4 regions of the Allobosea sp. NPDC055332 genome follow, and region 1 is predicted to be linked to each of the others. Evidence: predicted binding sites of a transcription regulator. Region 1 holds the regulator's gene; each other region holds the start of a gene.
The links. The regulator PhoB, encoded in region 1, activates phosphate uptake and scavenging genes when phosphate is short. The targets are predictions, from matches to a motif close to TGTCATNNANCTGTCAT.
Positions count from the first base shown of each region.

Region 2: a site for PhoB is predicted at 1,496-1,512, ahead of ACWIGM_RS08615 (cycloisomerase). Genes of this name have one in related genera too.
Region 3: a site for PhoB is predicted at 2,574-2,590, ahead of olsB (l-ornithine N(alpha)-acyltransferase). Genes of this name have one in related genera too.
Region 4: a site for PhoB is predicted at 2,442-2,458, ahead of pstS (phosphate ABC transporter substrate-binding protein PstS). Genes of this name have one in related genera too.

Region 1 covers NZ_JBSHMO010000005.1:294,064-298,147, reverse strand. The annotation lists gene ACWIGM_RS26915 (GcrA family cell cycle regulator) at 102-653, shown strand; gene ACWIGM_RS26910 (NUDIX hydrolase) at 739-1,179, shown strand; gene ACWIGM_RS26905 (YnfA family protein) at 1,194-1,514, shown strand; gene phoB (phosphate regulon transcriptional regulator PhoB) at 1,524-2,222, opposite strand; gene phoU (phosphate signaling complex protein PhoU) at 2,251-2,973, opposite strand; gene pstB (phosphate ABC transporter ATP-binding protein PstB) at 3,011-3,811, opposite strand; gene pstA (phosphate ABC transporter permease PstA) at 3,840-4,084, opposite strand, start outside.
Region 2 covers NZ_JBSHMO010000002.1:48,483-52,566, forward strand. The annotation lists gene ACWIGM_RS08610 (outer membrane protein) at 1-568, shown strand, start outside; gene ACWIGM_RS08615 (cycloisomerase) at 584-1,420, opposite strand; gene ACWIGM_RS08620 (class II 3-deoxy-7-phosphoheptulonate synthase) at 1,533-2,918, opposite strand; gene ACWIGM_RS08625 (RidA family protein) at 3,176-3,565, shown strand; gene ACWIGM_RS08630 (alpha/beta hydrolase) at 3,713-4,084, shown strand, end outside.
Region 3 covers NZ_JBSHMO010000002.1:1,421,057-1,425,140, forward strand. The annotation lists gene queG (tRNA epoxyqueuosine(34) reductase QueG) at 1-669, shown strand, start outside; gene ACWIGM_RS15430 (SDR family oxidoreductase) at 666-1,532, shown strand; gene olsB (l-ornithine N(alpha)-acyltransferase) at 1,539-2,495, opposite strand; gene ACWIGM_RS15440 (response regulator) at 2,621-4,084, opposite strand, start outside.
Region 4 covers NZ_JBSHMO010000002.1:816,603-820,686, reverse strand. The annotation lists gene ACWIGM_RS12575 (hypothetical protein) at 13-633, opposite strand; gene ACWIGM_RS12570 (hypothetical protein) at 888-1,211, opposite strand; gene pstS (phosphate ABC transporter substrate-binding protein PstS) at 1,333-2,376, opposite strand; gene ACWIGM_RS12560 (CsbD family protein) at 2,556-2,762, opposite strand; gene ACWIGM_RS12555 (LysR family transcriptional regulator) at 2,840-3,754, opposite strand; gene ACWIGM_RS12550 (MBL fold metallo-hydrolase) at 3,885-4,084, shown strand, end outside.

The sequences.
Region 1 (4,084 bases):
TCCGTTTAGCGACGGGCGCTGCCGGTATCGGATTCCGCCATGATCTCTCCCTATGCCGCGCCGGCTTGCTGGCGGGGCATAACGAAGACAGGTGCAATTCCATGACCGAAGCCGGAGCCTGGACCGACGAACGCGTCGAACTGCTCAAGAAGCTCTGGAATGACGGCCTGAGCGCGAGCCAGATCGCCGCCGAGCTCGGCAATGTCACGCGCAATGCCGTTATCGGCAAGGTGCATCGCCTTGGCCTCTCCGGCCGGGCCAAGAGCCCGGGGTCGGCCACGCCACGCCCGCGCAAGCCCGCTGCCCGTCCGCCGAGCCACCCGGCCGGTCATCACAGCAATGGCGGCGCCGGGCTGACCCGTGGCAACACGGCGCTCGCCCCGCAATTTTCGCCCGAGATCGAAGCCGAGGCGCAGGTCGCGCGCGCGCCAGCCCCATCCGAGGACGTGGTCGTGCCGTTCTCCGAGCGGGTCACCATCATGGAGCTGCGCGAATACATGTGCCGCTGGCCGATGGGCGACCCGACCTCGCCGGAGTTCCGCTTCTGCGGCGGCCGCAGCGCGACCGGCCTGCCCTATTGCGCCTATCACGCCCGTATCGCCTACCAGCCGGCGGCCGACCGCCGCCGCGACCGCAAGGCCATCCGCGCGTAACGACGCCTCTCGATAAAAAGGTTACAGAAGCCGGCCTTTGGGCCGGCTTTTTTGTCGTCGGACAGGCTTGATGCATGAGGCATCCATGGACACCGCCGCCGCTCACCCGATCGAGTATGCATGTGCCCTGCCGATCAAGGAGGGGCTGCTCCTGCTGGGACTGAGATCGCCACATCGCCGGAACCGGCCGTCCTGCTGGGACACGGTCGGCGGTCACGTCGAGCCGGGCGAGACCGCCGAGGCGGCCCTAGTCCGCGAACTCCAAGAGGAAATCGGCATCACACCGACGGGTTTCCGCCACTTCGAGACCATCGAGACGACCGAGACGGACGGCATCACACCCGCGCTCTGGCACCTGTTCACGGTGAGCCAGTGGACCGGCCGTGCGCCTGAGATCACCAATGACGAGCACAGCGAAATCCGCTGGTTCTGCTTCGATGAGGCCCAATCGCTGACACCGCTGGCATCGGAGGCCTATCGTCCGGCGTTCGCCCGGCTGGCCGAGGCCTTCGGGCCAGGCTGGTAATCGGACAGGCGCGCATGACGACATTCGCGATCTATCTCGGCGCGGCGCTGGCGGAGATCGCCGGCTGCTTCGCCTTCTGGGCCTGGCTGAAGCTGGACAAACCGGTCTGGTGGCTGCTGCCGGGCCTGATCCTGCTCGCGATCTTCGCCTGGCTGCTGACCCTGGTCGACAGCCCCGCCGCCGGGCGCGCTTTCGCCGCCTATGGCGGCGTCTACATCGTGGCGTCGCTGGCCTGGATGACGCTGGTCGAGAAGGTCCCGCCGGACCGCTACGATCTGGCTGGCGCAGCGCTCTGCCTCGCCGGCGCAGCGATCATCGTCGCCGCACCGCGCTGACGAAAACCGTCAGCCGCGCGCAAAAGTCTCGTCGAAGGCATAGCCGGCGCCACGCACGGTGCGCAGCGGATCCTTGGAATTGGCCGGGGTGATCGCCTTGCGCAGCCGCCCGACATGGACGTCGACGGTGCGCTCGTCGATGTAGACGTCGCGCCCCCAGACGGCGTCCAGCAGTTGCGCCCGCGAATAGACCCGGCCCGGCGCCTGCATCAGGAATTCGAGCAGGCGGAACTCGGTCGGGCCGAGATGCAATTCGGCGCCGGCGCGGCGGACGCGCCGCGTCGTGCGGTCGAGTTCGAGATCGCCGGCGGCGAGCAGGCCGGCGACATGGCCGGGCTTGGCGCGGCGCAGCAGCGCCTGGATGCGGGCGATCAGCTCGGGCAGCGAGAACGGCTTGACGACATAATCGTCGGCACCGGTGGCGAGGCCGCGCACACGTTCGGTCTCCTCGCCGCGGGCGGTCAGCATGATGATCGGCACGCGCTCTGTGTCACGGCGCGTGCGCAGGCGCCGGCAGAGCTCGATGCCGGAAAGGCCGGGCAACATCCAGTCGAGCAGGACGAGATCCGGCGTATGGTCGCGCAGATGCAATTCGGCGTCATCTCCGCGCGCCACGCTATCGACCTCGAAGCCCTCGGCCTCGAGATTGTAGCGCAGGAGCAGGGTGAGCGGCTCCTCGTCCTCGACGATCAGGATGCGTGCGGGCATGTCAGCGTCCGTTCAAGCGCCCGCCGGTTCAGCCATTGGCTGCCGGCAGGTCGACGAGGATGTTGGTGGTGTCGAGCTTCGGCCGGCTTTCATCCATGGACTGGCCGGTGACGAGGTAATGGATGGTCTCGGCGATATTGGTGGTGTGGTCGCCGATGCGCTCGACATTCTTGGCGCAGAACAGCAAGTGCGTGCAGAAGGTGATGTTACGCGGATCTTCCATCATATAGGTCAGAAGCTCGCGGAACAGCGAGGTGTAGAGCGCGTCGATCTCGTCGTCGCGGCGCCAGACTTCCATCGCCTTCTGCTCGTTGCTGGCGGCATAGGCGTCGAGCACGTCCTTGAGCTGGGCCTGGACCAGGCGGCTCATATGCTCGAGGCCGACGACAGCGCGATGCGGCGGCGAGAACTGTCCGGAGATCGCGACGGCGCGCTTGGCGATGTTCTTGGCGAGGTCGCCGACGCGCTCGATGTCGGCGGCGATGCGGATCGCCGAGATCAGCTCGCGCAGATCGTTCGCCAGCGGCTGACGCCGGGCGATGGTCAGGACGGCCTTCTCCTCGACCTCGCGCTGGAGGTTGTCGAGACGCTGGTCGGCACTGATGATCTTCTGGGCAAGCGCGGTGTCACGGCGGACCAGCGCGACGGTGGAGTCGCCGAGCATGCGCTCGGACATGCCGCCCATCTCGGCGAGGCTGCGGCGCAGGCCTTCGAGATCGGCGTCGTAGGAGCGGACGATATGGTCGGACATCGGGGCGTATCCTTTGGAGCTGGCCGACGCTGAGGACTCAGCCGAAGCGGCCGGTGACGTAGTCCTGCGTCTGCTTCTTGTGCGGGTTCATGAAGATGGTGTTGGTCGCGTCGAACTCGATGACCTCACCGAGATACATGAAGGCGGTGTACTGCGAGATGCGCGCCGCCTGCTGCATGTTGTGGGTGACGATGACGATGGTGAAGTCGCTCTTCAGCTGCTCGAGCAGGTCCTCGATCTTGCCGGTCGAGATCGGGTCGAGCGCCGAGGTCGGCTCGTCGAACAGGATGACCTCGGGCTTCTGGGCGATGGTGCGGGCGATGCAGAGGCGCTGCTGCTGGCCGCCGGAGAGGCCCATGCCGGAACTCTTCAGCTTGTCCTTGACCTCGTCCCAGAGCGCGGCGCGGCGCAGCGCGCCCTCGACGCGGTCGTCGAGCTCCGACTTCGGCGGCTTCTCGTAGAGGCGGATGCCGAAGGCGACATTGTCGTAGATCGACATCGGGAAGGGCGTCGGCTTCTGGAAGACCATGCCGATGCGCGAGCGCAGCTCGTTCACGTCGACATTGTTGGAGATGATGTTGCGGCCGTCGAGCAGGATCTCGCCGGTCGCCTTCTGCTCGGGATAGAGCGAGTAGATCCGGTTGAAGATGCGCAGCAGGGTCGACTTGCCGCAGCCGGACGGGCCGATCAGCGCGGTGACGTGCCGGTCGCGGAAATCGAGGTTGATGTTCTTCAGCGCCTTGTGCTCGCCGTAGTAGAAATCGAGGTTCTTGACGGCGATGCGGACCGGCGCTTCGGCGTCCAGCGTCTGCGGGCTCAGTTCCAGGGTCGAGAGCATCTGCATGGTCCTTCCGATCGGACGCTGATCACTTGCCGCCGCGCACGATGCGCCGGGCGACGATGGAAAGCACGAGGATTGAGACGGTGATGATCAGCGAACCCGCCCAGGCGAGCTGCTGCCAGTTCTCGTACGGGGCGGAGGCGAACTGGTAGATCGTCACCGGCAGGTTGGAGACGCCGCCGACGAGGTTCGGCGAGAACCAGAAATTGTTGTTGAGCGCGGTGAAGATCAGCGGCGCGGTCTCGCCGGCGATGCGGGCGAGCGCCAGCA
Region 2 (4,084 bases), on a different contig from region 1:
GGACAAGCGCGATAGCGGCACGCAGTTCTTCGGCATCGTCGGCTACAACTACCTGTTCGACGATGTCGTGCTCGGCGTGGAGGCGGACTACACCCGTTCAGGCCACAATTACCGCATCACCGACTACATCGCCCGCCGCAGCCCGCTGTCGAACGGCAATGTCTACGACTGGTCGATGACGACCAACCAGGCAGCCAAGCTCGACGATTACGCGACCCTGCGCCTGCGCATGGGCTGGGCCTACGGCCGGATCATGCCCTTCGGCACGATCGGCGCGGCGCTCGGCCGCTTCAACACGACCTCGACGATCGATGCCGATGCATTGATCGTCACCAATGCCGGCCAGCCCACGGAAACCCGCAGGCAAGCGAACGGCTACCCGCTCCAGGTCGGCACGGTGCGCAAGAACACCTACGCCTTCGGCCTCAGCGCCGGCGTCGGCGTCGACTGGGCCCTGACCGACAATCTCTTCCTGCGCGCCGAATACCAGATCATCCGCTTCGCGGAGATCGAAGGCACGACGACGACGATCAACACCGGCCGTGTCGCCGCTGCGCTGAAGTTCTGATCTGCCTCCTATCGGTCAGCGCTCGAAGCGCTGGCCGATCAGCTCCGATTTTGCCCGGCTGATCATCCACAGCGTGTCCGCACCGCCGCTGCGATCCCAGGCGATACCCTGGCCTTCGCCCTCGATCGGATAGGTCGCGACCAGCTCCAGCACCGAGCCCATCTTCGGCAGGCGCAGGGCATAGACCTCCTTGTGATCGTGACCGGTGGCGTAGAGCAGGCCATCCTTGCCCCAGCTGCCGCCAGACATGCTCATCGGCTCGGCCCGCTTGATCACGGCGGCGGGAAAGGTCCAGCCCTGCACCGGCTTCCAGGCCTCGTCGAACTTGACCAGCGTCGTCCAGTAGGAATTGCCATAGGGCTGCTGGCTCTGGCCGAAGACGCGGCTGTAATTGGCGAAGACGCCCCACCAGGCGCCGTCATGCCTGTCGAGCCAGGTCAGCGAGCCCAGCAGGATGCCGAAGCTGTGCGAGCCGACATGCTCGAGCGTCTGGGCATCCCAGATCTCGACCGAGCTGGTCATCGGCGAGGCCGGGTAGTTGGAATGGGCGGCGTAGAGCTTGCCATCGACCACCGCACCGCTGTCGAGATGGATGATCGGGCCGTCCTCGGCCCCCTTCCACTCCTTCACCAGCGCACCGGTCGCCTTGTCGTGCTTGGCGATGGCGCGGTCTGTGATCGCGTAGACATGGGCAGCATCCACCGCCGCGGCCTGGCGAGCGGAGGGAGCCTTGAAGCGCGCGATCTCGACGAAGCGCCCGCTCGGGGCCGCCGGCTTCTTGGCGGCGTCCTGCGCCAACGCCGGAGCCGCGACCAGACAGGCGGCCAGAACGGCTGCAAATTTGAGTTTCATCACCGTATACCCGCCTTCGTCGGCTTCAGCCGTTCTCGGCATCGACCATGGGAGGCGGGGGGTTAGGTGGTCAAGGTGACGGGCCGATGAAGCCGGCCCGCCACTGTAACGGTTACTCGGCCGCTTCGACCTCAGGCCGGGCGCGGCCGGAGCGCTCGCGCTTGACCAGCTCGGCGACGAGGAAGGCGAGCTCCAGCGCCTGCTCGGCGTTGAGGCGCGGATCGCAGACCGTATGGTAGCGGTCGTTGAGATCGGCATCGGTCATGCCGCGGGCGCCGCCGGTGCACTCGGTGACGTTCTTGCCGGTCATCTCGAGATGCAGGCCGCCTGCATGCGTGCCTTCGGCCTGATGCACGGCGAAGAAGTTCTTCACCTCGGTCAGGATCAGGTCGAACGGCCGGGTCTTGTAGCCGCTCGCCGCCTTGACGGTATTGCCGTGCATCGGATCGCACGACCAGACGACGTTACGCCCTTCCCGCTTGGTGGCGCGCACCAGCGCCGGCAGGTGGTCGAAGACCTTGTCGGCGCCGAAGCGGCCGATCAGGACGAGCCGGCCGGCCTGGTTCTGCGGATCGAGCGCATCGATCAGCTTGAGCAGCTCGTCCGGCTTCAGGGACGGACCGCATTTCAGGCCGATCGGGTTCTTGATGCCGCGGAAATACTCGACATGGGCATGGTCGAGCTGGCGGGTCCGGTCACCGATCCAGACCATATGGCCGGAGGTGGCGTACCAGTCGCCGGTGGTCGAGTCGGTGCGCGTCATCGCCTGCTCGTAGCCGAGCAGCAGCGCCTCGTGGCTGGTGTAGAAATCCGTCGTACGCATCTCGGGATGCGTCTCGGGATCGACGCCGATGGCCCGCATGAAGTCGAGCGACTCGGTGATGCGGTCGCCCAGCTCCTGGTAGCGATGCGACTGCGGGCTGTCCTTGACGAAGCCGAGCATCCAGCGATGCGCGTTGTCGAGATTGGCGTAACCGCCGGTCGCGAAGGCACGGATCAGGTTGAGCGTCGCCGCCGACTGCCTGTAGGCCTCGAGCTGCCGGCGCGGGTCCGGAATCCGCGACTCCGCCGTGAACTCGTTATCGTTGATGATGTCGCCCTTGTAGCTCGGCAATTCGACATCGCCGATCTTCTCGTTCGGCGCCGAGCGCGGCTTGGCGAACTGGCCGGCGATACGGCCGACCTTCACCACCGGCGAGCCGCCGGCGAAGGTCAGCACCACCGCCATCTGCAGGAACAGCCGGAAGAAGTCGCGGATATTGTCGGCCGAATGCTCGGCGAAGCTCTCCGCGCAGTCACCACCCTGAAGCAGGAAGGCCTCGCCGGCCGCGACCTTGCCCAACGCCCGTTTGAGCTTGCGCGCCTCGCCTGCAAAAACCAGCGGCGGAAAGCCGGCGAGCTGCTGCTCAACCGCCTTCAAGGCTGCCTGATCCGGATATTCCGGCATCTGCTGGACGGGCTTTGCCCTCCAGCTGTCGGGCGTCCACCGCTCGGACATGGGTCTTGCTCCTGATTTCACGCATCGCGCCTGCGTTAACCTCATCTTGGCGCGAAGGGGGGCCTATACACCCGCAGATGGCTGCTGGCCACCGTTACGGCAAGGGCAGCATGCCGCGCCTCCTGCCGAGACAGGAAAGCTTGAATCAAATCAGGTGGTTGGCGTGCTCCCCTGCCTCTCCGATTCAGGCGCCTGAGAGACCGATTCAACAGGTTCGGATCCTGATTCAACCAGATCCGCCGGAACAGGACGACCTCATGCCCAAGCGCAGCGTTTCCTCCGATCGCGTCTACAAGAGCCGGCTGCCCTTCGCCCAGGCGACGATCGCCGGCGACTTCATGTTCGTCTGCTGCGTCGGCGCCGACCTGCAGGGGAAATATGCGATCGGCGATGCGAAGCGGCAGACCCAGCAATGCATCGACAACATCAGGGCGCTGCTCGAGGAGGCCGGGGCAAGCCTGACGGATATCGTCAAGTGCACGGTCTACGTCACCGACCGGGCCTATTGGGAGCCGATGAACGAGGTCTATTTCGCCAATTTCGCGCAGGAGCCGCCGCACCGGGTCTCCTGCATCGTCAACGGGCTGGGCTCGCCCGATTGCCTCGTCGAGATCGACGCGACCGCCTATCTCGGCAAGGCGGGTTGAGGCAGAGCGCAGTTTGATACGCTGCTTGCATCAATCGCTCCGGCATTTGCATTTCACACCTGCCGGCAAAGACCATTGTCTCCCCCGTGCGACGCGGCCGAAGATGGCCGTGTATCGATAACGCCCATCGCGGCGACGGGAGGAACCATGAGACGTCACGTTCTGGCGGCCGCTTTCGGCATCGCCTGCAGCTTTGGTGCGGCGCAGGCCCAGCAGGCGCAGGAACCGATCTCCTTGCGTGGGATGGGCTCCTTCCATGTCGGCGGCAAGCTGGTCGAGATCTCGGGCCGGCCGGTGAAGGAGGTGGTGTTCACCCCTGGTGGCACGCCCGCCCGCGTCGACCCGAACGGCACCTACCAGACCGGGCAGATGTACGTTCAGTATTTCCTGCCGCAGAGCGAGCGCGGCTCCGTCCCGCTGCTGCTCTGGCATGGCGGCGGCATGACCGGCGTCAATTACGAGACGACGCCGGACGGACGCCAGGGCTGGCTCGAATTCTTCCTGCGCAAGGGCTGGTCA
Region 3 (4,084 bases), on a different contig from region 1:
CTGGTCTCGCGTCAGCATGGCGCCTGGCTCTTCCTCGGGGCGATCTACACCTCCGCGGAGCTGCCGCCGGACGAGCCCGAGCGCGATCATTGCGGCTCCTGCACGCGCTGCCTCGACATCTGCCCGACCAAGGCTTTTCCGGCACCCTACCAGCTCGATTCGCGCCGCTGCATCGCCTATCTCACCATCGAGCATCAGGGCCATATCGACGCCGAGTTCCGCGCGGGCATCGGCAACCGCGTCTTCGGCTGCGACGACTGTCTCGCCGTCTGCCCCTGGAACAAGTTCGCCGAAGCCTCGCACGAGACGCGCCTGGCGCTGAAGGGCGAGCTCGATGCGTTGCCGCTGGCCGACCTCGCCGCACTTGATGACGCCGCCTTCCGGACGCTGTTCACGGGGACGCCGGTCAAGCGCACCGGCCGCGACCGCTTCATCCGCAATGTCTTGATCGCAATCGGCAACAGCGATGATCCGGCACTGGCCGCAAGCGCCGAAGCCCTGCTCGACGATCCCTCGCCCCTGGTTAGGGCGATGGCGGCCTGGGCACTTTGGCAGCTCATGCCCAGCCGCGCTGCTGAACTCGCGCCGGCACGCCTCGCGCGGGAAACCGACCCCGAGGTCAGGGCCGAATGGGCTCAGCCTTCTCCGAACCAACTGGAACCTGCATGAAGCTCGTCATCTTCGGCCTCGGCTATTCCGCCGGGTTCTTCGCGCGCGCCGCTCTGGCGAAAGGCTGGGAGGTCACCGGCACGGTGCGCTCGGCCGAGAAGGCCGGTGAGCTCAGCAAGCAAGGGCTGCATACGCTGGTCTTCGGCGGCTTTGCGGTGTCGACGCCCCTGGCAAAGCTCGTCGCGGATGCAGACGCGGTACTGGTCTCGGCCCAGCCCGACGAAAACGGCGATCCGGTGCTCGGCGCGCTCGCCGACAAGCTCGCGGCGGCCGAGAAGCTTGGCTGGATCGGCTATCTCTCGACCATCGGCGTCTATGGCGACCATGGCGGCGCCTGGATCGACGAGGAGGCTGAATGCCGTCCGACCAGCAAGCGCTCGCGGCAGCGGCTGGAGATCGAGCAGGACTGGCTCGCCTTCGGCGAACGCAGCGGCAAACCGGTCCGGATCTTCCGCCTCTCCGGCATCTACGGCCCCGGCCGCAATCCCATCACCAAATTGCGGGGCGGCACCGCCAACCGGCTGATCAAACCCGGTCAGGTCTTCAACCGCATCCATGTCGACGACATCGCCGGCGTGCTGATGGCCTCGATCGAGGCGCCGCGCGCCGGCGCGATCTACAACGTCACCGATGACGAGCCGGCGCCGCCGCAGGATGTCGTCAGCTTCGCGGCGGAGGTCACCGGGCTCACCCCGCCGCCGGAAACCCCGTTCGACCCGGCAAAGCTTTCACCGATGGCAGCGAGCTTCTACGGCGAGAACAAGCGGGTCTCGAACGCACTGGTGAAGCGCGAGCTCGGCTATACCTTCCGCTATCCGGACTACCGGCAGGCGCTGCGCGACCTCGCCGCCGCGGGCGAGTGATCGCGCTCAGGCGGCGTAACGTCCGGCGTCGCCGTCGAGATAGTCGAGATAGCGCCGGTCGATCGCGGAAACCGGGAGGATGACGAGGATATCGGTGGTGCCGAACTGCTTGTCGATTACCGCACCGGAGCCGAAGCGGGCACCCAGGCGCAGATAGCCCTTCACCAGCGGCGGCAGGCATTTCAGCGCGAGCTTGGCATCGACCATGCCGGCTGGCAGCCGGTCCATCGCCACATGCCGCTGCGGCTGGGCCACGACGCGCCATTCGCCCTGGGCGGTGGCGTGGTGGTGGATGAAGCTCAAGGGCAGCGCCAGCAAGTCGGGATCGATACCGTCGAAGCTGGCGCAGCCGAACATCGCGTCGATCCGGTGATGCCGGCAATAGGCCCAGATGCCGTGCCAGAGCAGCTCGACCGTCTTCTTGGTGCGGTAGGGCTTCAGCACGCAGGAACGGCCGAGCTCCAGGAAGCGCAGATCGGGGTGGCGCGCCAGCAGCGGGGCAATGTCGAATTCGGACTGGGTATAGAAACCGCCGAGCTTGGCCACGGCCTGCTCGCGCATCAGCCGGTAGGTGCCGACGACCTTCGGCTTGATCCCGCCGAAACGGCCGCGTGCGGCATGATCTATGACGAGGAGATGATCGCAGACGGCGTCGAAGCGGTCGGCATCGCGGCGGAACATGCGCGAGATGACATCGGGCTTGGCCGACATCTCCTGATAGAAGACGCGGTAGCGCAGGCGCTGCGCCCTCCAGATCTCGCGTGGGCCACGGGCCAGCCTGACCTCGAGCGTGCCGGAGCGGCCGAGCGTGCCCGACAGGGCATCCGGCCCGGGGAAAGCGAAGCCGCCGAGCTGCTTGCCGGCCGCCAGCAGATTGGATGGCGAGAAGCGCTGCAACAGGGCCTGGCCGACCAGCTTCTGCTTTGCCGGCTGACGGAAACCCTCGAAAACATCGCGCGTCATAGACGGTCTGGCCTCTGCGATCTCGGATCGGCGCATGACAGCTCTGCGCCGACCGTCTTACGGGATCGCGACAAAACTACGTCAGTGCGATGACGAAGCCAACCGCCTGTGGATCGAAGCGCGGCTCAGGCCGACAGAATTTCGGCCGTTTGCTGCTGCGAAAGCCGATCGATCCAGCCGCGCAAGTGCTCTCGCGAGAGCGGCTTAGCCAGGCAATCATCCATGCCCGCGGCGAGCGCCTCGCGCCGGTCCTCCGCCGCCGTATTGGCGGTGACTGCAACGATCGGCAGCCGATCCAGGCCAAGCGCCTTCTCGGCCGCGCGGATTCTTCGGGCGACGGACAGCCCGTCCAGCACCGGCATACGGACATCGAGCAAGGCGAGATCGAACTCTTGCGACCGGCCGGAACGCGCCTCCTCGATCAGGCGGATGGCCTCGCCGCCATCACGCGCCCAGATCGCAATGCAGCCAAACCGCTCCAGGGTGCGGGTCAGCAGCAGCGCATTGATCTCGTTGTCTTCGGCGACGAGGACCCGCAGACCGGAGACAGGCTGTTCTGCCGACGCGCCTCCGACGGGCGTTGCCTCGGCTGCGTGCTGCAACCGCTCGACCGGGTCGAGCCGCACCTGCAGCGAACGCGCCCGAACCGGCTTGACGAGGAAGCCGCTGAAGCCGGCAGCATAAGGCGAGCCGAAGCTTCGGCGCTCGGCCGGCGCCAGCATGATCACGATATCGGCGACGCCGGCGCGACGCGCCGCAGCTGCCACCGCCTCGACCTCACCGCCCGGAAGATTGCGGTCGACCAGCACGGCGGACAGGGCCGAATCGCCGGCGAGCGCCGCCAGGGCCTGTGCGTGATCGCCGACCCGCAGAACCTGCGCACCCTTCCGTTCGAGGCAGGCGGCAATGTGGGGTCCACTGAACGGCGCCGACGACGCCACGAGGATGCGCCGACCTTGCCAATTCGGTGATGCTGGCGGCTCGATTTCGGCTGTGCCGGCTCGCAATGGCAGGGCCAGCCGGAACAATGCGCCGCCATCGGCGCGATTACCGGCTTCGATCTCACCGTCCATGGCGCGGGCGAGCCGACGTGCGATGGCGAGGCCGAGACCGGTGCCGGCCTGGTCGCGATGGCCGGCCATGCCGCCCTGCTCGAACTCCTCGAAGATCGTCGCCAGACGCTCGGCCGGAATGCCCGGCCCGGTATCGGCGATGGCGACGACGAACTGACCGGCGACAGCATCCACCTCGATGCCGACGCCGCCCGCTTGCGTGAACTTCACGGCATTGCCGACGAGATTGAGCAGGATCTGGCGCAGGCGCTCTGCATCGCCGACGAGCCGCCCCGGCAGGTCGAGCCCGAGTAAGGTGGAGATCTCGATGCCCTTGGCCTGGGCGCGCGGCGCCATCAGCTCGGTGACGTCCTCGATCAGCGCGGCGGGATCGAACGGCACGTCGGCGAGTTCGAGCTTGCCGGCCTCGACCTTGGCGAAATCGAGGATGTCGTCGACGAGCCCGAGCAGCGCCTCGCCCGAACTTCTGAGCGCCTTGACGTAGGTCGCCTGCTCCGGGTCGAGCCTGGTATCGCC
Region 4 (4,084 bases), on a different contig from region 1:
AAACTCGAAAACTCAGTAGCCGCCCCTGGCCCAGTATTGCGAACCGGGGCTGACCAGGACCTGGCGCTGGCGCGTCGCATATTCGGCCGGCACGGTCTCGTGCTCGACCCGCGAGGCGCTGACCATGACGCGGCGGCTGCGCTGGCCATACACGGCCGGAATGACGTCGTAGTCGACCGAGGCCGGCGAGACTTCGACGGTGCGCTGCTGATAGCCGTATTGTGCGGGGACATGCACCCAGCAGCCGGTCGTCTGGCCGTAAGCGTCGCGGGTGACTTCCCAGCGCTTGGTCGCCGGCGAGATCAGGACCTTCTCGGAGACGGTCCTGTACTGGGCCGGGATGTGGCGGGCGACGCGGCGCTCCGGCTGGAGCACCACCTGCTCGGTGACCGTGTCGTATTGGGCCGGAATGACCTTGGAGAAGGTACGCTCGGGGCGCACGACATAGCTCTCATCGACGGTACCGTAGACCGGCGGGGTCGAGACCAGCTTGTAGCAGGAACCGCCGCCGCACGTGCTGACCGGCGCCCGGTAGCAGGAGGAAGCGTAGCAGCCGCCGGCGACCGCCGGGGCGGCGAGGCCGAGAAGGGCCGCCGCGGCGAGACCCGAAAGCGAAAGAAGCCTGAACGTCATAGTCGACCCCAACCCTGCGTTGCGCACCGCTGCCGCTGCGTCGTTGAGGGTAGAAAGCCCGAAGCGATCTATGAAGACAAGGTTAACTGCAAAACAAGGTAAAATTAACCAGTTTCAGCGGCGCTGAAGCTGCTGGTATCCTTGTCGGAGCGTCAAGCCGGCCGCCGGCATTCGAGTGAATTTCCCTTGCCCGCCCGCTACCTCTCAAGGCAGCAGGCGGTGCCTTTCGACAGGGGAGCGCTTCTCGGCGTAGGTCACTCGATCGCGCCGCGCTTCATGCCGAAGCCTTCGATATAGCAGCCGCAGGACGAGTTCCGTGGCGCGGGTTCCGCCGCGCATGAGCCGCGCGAGGTCAGACAGACGTCGCCGAAGCGCCGGCGAGACGGCCGATCATAGCCGTAGCGCGGGCCGTCGTCGCGATAGCGCGGGCGGTCATCGTCATAGCGCGGTGGCGGCGGCCTGTCGTAATCGTAGCGCGGCGCCGGCCGGTAATACGGGTCGTAATACTGGGCGTTTGCGCTGGTCGCGGACGAGATGGCTGCGCCGACGAGAGCGGCGAGAGCGAGCGTCCTGAGCATGCCTGTCCTCCTGGTCGCCCGGCCGGGGCCGGGTGTGAATCCATCGGAGGTCAGAATAAGGGCCAGTCTATGAACGGCGCGTGAGTGTCGGTGCCGGATGAGCCGGAAGGCTTGGGTCAGCTCAGCTGCCGGCCTTCATGCTGTTGGCCCAGTAGTCCTTGACCTGCTTCACAAGCGTCTCCGGCAGCGGCACATAGCCGAGCGTGCTGGCGTCGGCAGCGCCGCTCTCGAAGGAGAGGCGGAAGAAGTCGAGCACCTCCTGCGTCCGGCGCGTGCGCGGCTTAGGCACCAAAGCGAAGGTGGTGGCGACGATCGGGTAGGCCTCGGCGCCGGGCGCGTCCGTCAGCATCAGCGAAAAGTCCGTGGCCTTGGCCCATTCGGCGCTGGCGGCGGCGGCAGTGAAGCTCGCCGGATCCGGCTTGACGAAGTTGCCGGCCTTGTTCTGCACCTGGGCGTAGGCGAGGCCGGCGCGCACGACCTGGCCGAATTCGACATAGCCGATCGCGTTCTTGGTCCGCTTCACCGCGTCGGTCACGCCCTGCGTGCGCTCGGCGCCGGCGCCGACCGGCCAGGGGACCTGCGTGTTGACGCCGACCTTGCCGCGCCATTCCGGGCTCGCCTTGGCGAGATAGTCGGTCCAGTTGAAGGTCGTGCCCGAGCCGTCCGAGCGATAGATCACGCTGATCGGAGCGTCGGGCAGCTTCAGCTCGGGATTGGCCGCCTTGATCGCCGGGTCGGACCAGAGCTTGATCCTGCCGAGATAGATGTCGGCGAGGAGGGGGCCGGTGAAGCGGATCTGGCCGGGGCCGATGCCGTCGATGTTCACCACCGGGACGATGCCGCCCATCACGATCGGGAACTGGATCAGGGCCGAGCGCTGCAGCTCCTCGGCGGAGAGTGGCCGGTCGGAGGCGCCGAATTCGGCGGCGCGCTGGGTGACGCGGACCTCGCCGCCGAGCGAGCCGATCGGCTCATAGTCGACGCCGATGTCGAGCGGGGTCATCTCGGCGCCGTCGGACTTGGCGACGCGGTAGTTCTGCGCCCATTTGCCGATGACCGGGAAGGCGAAGCTCGAACCCGCGCCGGTGATCGGCTCGGCGGCGGCAGGCGCCGTGCAGGCGGCGAGAACAGCGCCGGCGACGGCCAGCTTGACCAGGAGCTTCATGCGTCCACCCACCCTGTCGCGGCCCGAGAGGGCCAAGGCCAACGAGGTGACGCTAGGGAGGCGCGGTGACGTTGCGATGACGTCGCTGCTCCGGCAAACGAAAGGCCCCGCCGGTGCGAGCCGGCGAGGCCTTCCTCAGCGGTGATGCCGGCCTTGCAGCCTGCATCGACCGTGAGTGGTCAATGCCAGGTCTGGCGGCCGTACCAGGCGTCGACATCGGTCCGGACCTTGTCCTTCTCAATGCCGTAGCGCTCCTGGATCTTGCCCTCGAGCTGGTCGCGCTTGCCGGCGATGACGTCGAGATCGTCATCGGTCAGCTTGCCCCATTGCTCCTTGACCTTGCCCTTGAGCTGCTTCCAGTTTCCTTCGACGCGGTTCCAGTCCATCGGACGCTCCTCATCTTCGTGATAGGTGTATTCAAGGAACGCGCGGGCGGCGGAATTGTTCGGCGGAAACTGAATTCCTAAGGGCGCTCGGGGCTGCGAGCAGCGAGCCGCGCACGCAGGCGCGGCGTCATCCAGTCCAGGAAGGCGCGGACCTTCAGGCTGCGCAGTCCACCCTCCGCATAGGCGAGGCTGACCGGCAGTGGCGCCGGCGCGAACGGCTCCAGCACCGCTTCGAGCGCGCCTTGCCGGAGCTGCTCCTCGACCTGATAGGACAGCACGCGCACGAGGCCGAAGCCGGCCAATGCCGCATCGATGGCGGCGGCGGTCGAGTTCACCGACAGCCGCGCTCTCGGCTCTTCGCCGAGGGCGGGATTGTCGCCGCGATAGCGCCATTCCGGCGTGACCGAAAAGCCGCGGAACGAGACGCCGTCATGATCCCTGAGCTCCTCCGGCGTTCGTGGCCTGCCATGGCGGGCGAGATAGGCCGGGCTGGCGCAGATCACGCGGCGGACTTCTCCGACCTTCACCGCGATCAGCCCGCCGGCGTCGAGATGGCCGATCCGCACCGCGACGTCGATGTGCTCGTCGGCGAGATTGATCTGCCTGTCTTCGAGATGAAGCTTGAGCGCGATTTCCGGGTTCTGCTCCAGGAAGGCGAGGGCGATCGGCAGGACATGGCGCTGGCCGAACAATGTGGGAGCGGTGACGCGCAGCTCGCCGCGGGGTGCGCTGTATTCCCCGGCGGCCATGCGCTCGGCCTCCTCGACCTGTTCGAGGATCCGCCGGCTGGCTTCGATATAGGCGAGGCCCGCTTCGGTCAGCTCGGTTCCGCGCCGCGTGCGCAGCATCAGTTTCGCCCGCAGATGGCTTTCGAGCTCGGCGATCTTGCGGCTGACAGTCGCGAGCGGCATGCGCAGCTTGCGCGCGGCCGCCGACAGGCTCCCGGCCTCCACCACCGCGAGCAGCACCGCCATGGCGTCCAGACGATCCATCAGCCTTCCATAATTCGAGAGGGTGTCTCCACGATACGTCCATAGCACCCGACGATCGAGAGGACTACGTCGCTCCTGACTGAGGCGCCGCTCTTGGCGTCTCGCGCTCGGATGAGCCCAGGAGTTCACGATGACCGGTCTTTCACGCAGGGGATTTTCGCTCGGCCTCCCGGCCCTGGCGGCTGCAGGCGCTGCTCTGTCGTCGGCCGGCCTGGCGCAGGCGCCGGCAGCGGCCGAGCGTTCCGCGGATCAGCCGCCCTTGGCGCAGCTCAGGATCGGCCGCTTCACGGTGACGGCGTTGAGCGACGGCTATGTCGACATGCCCTATGA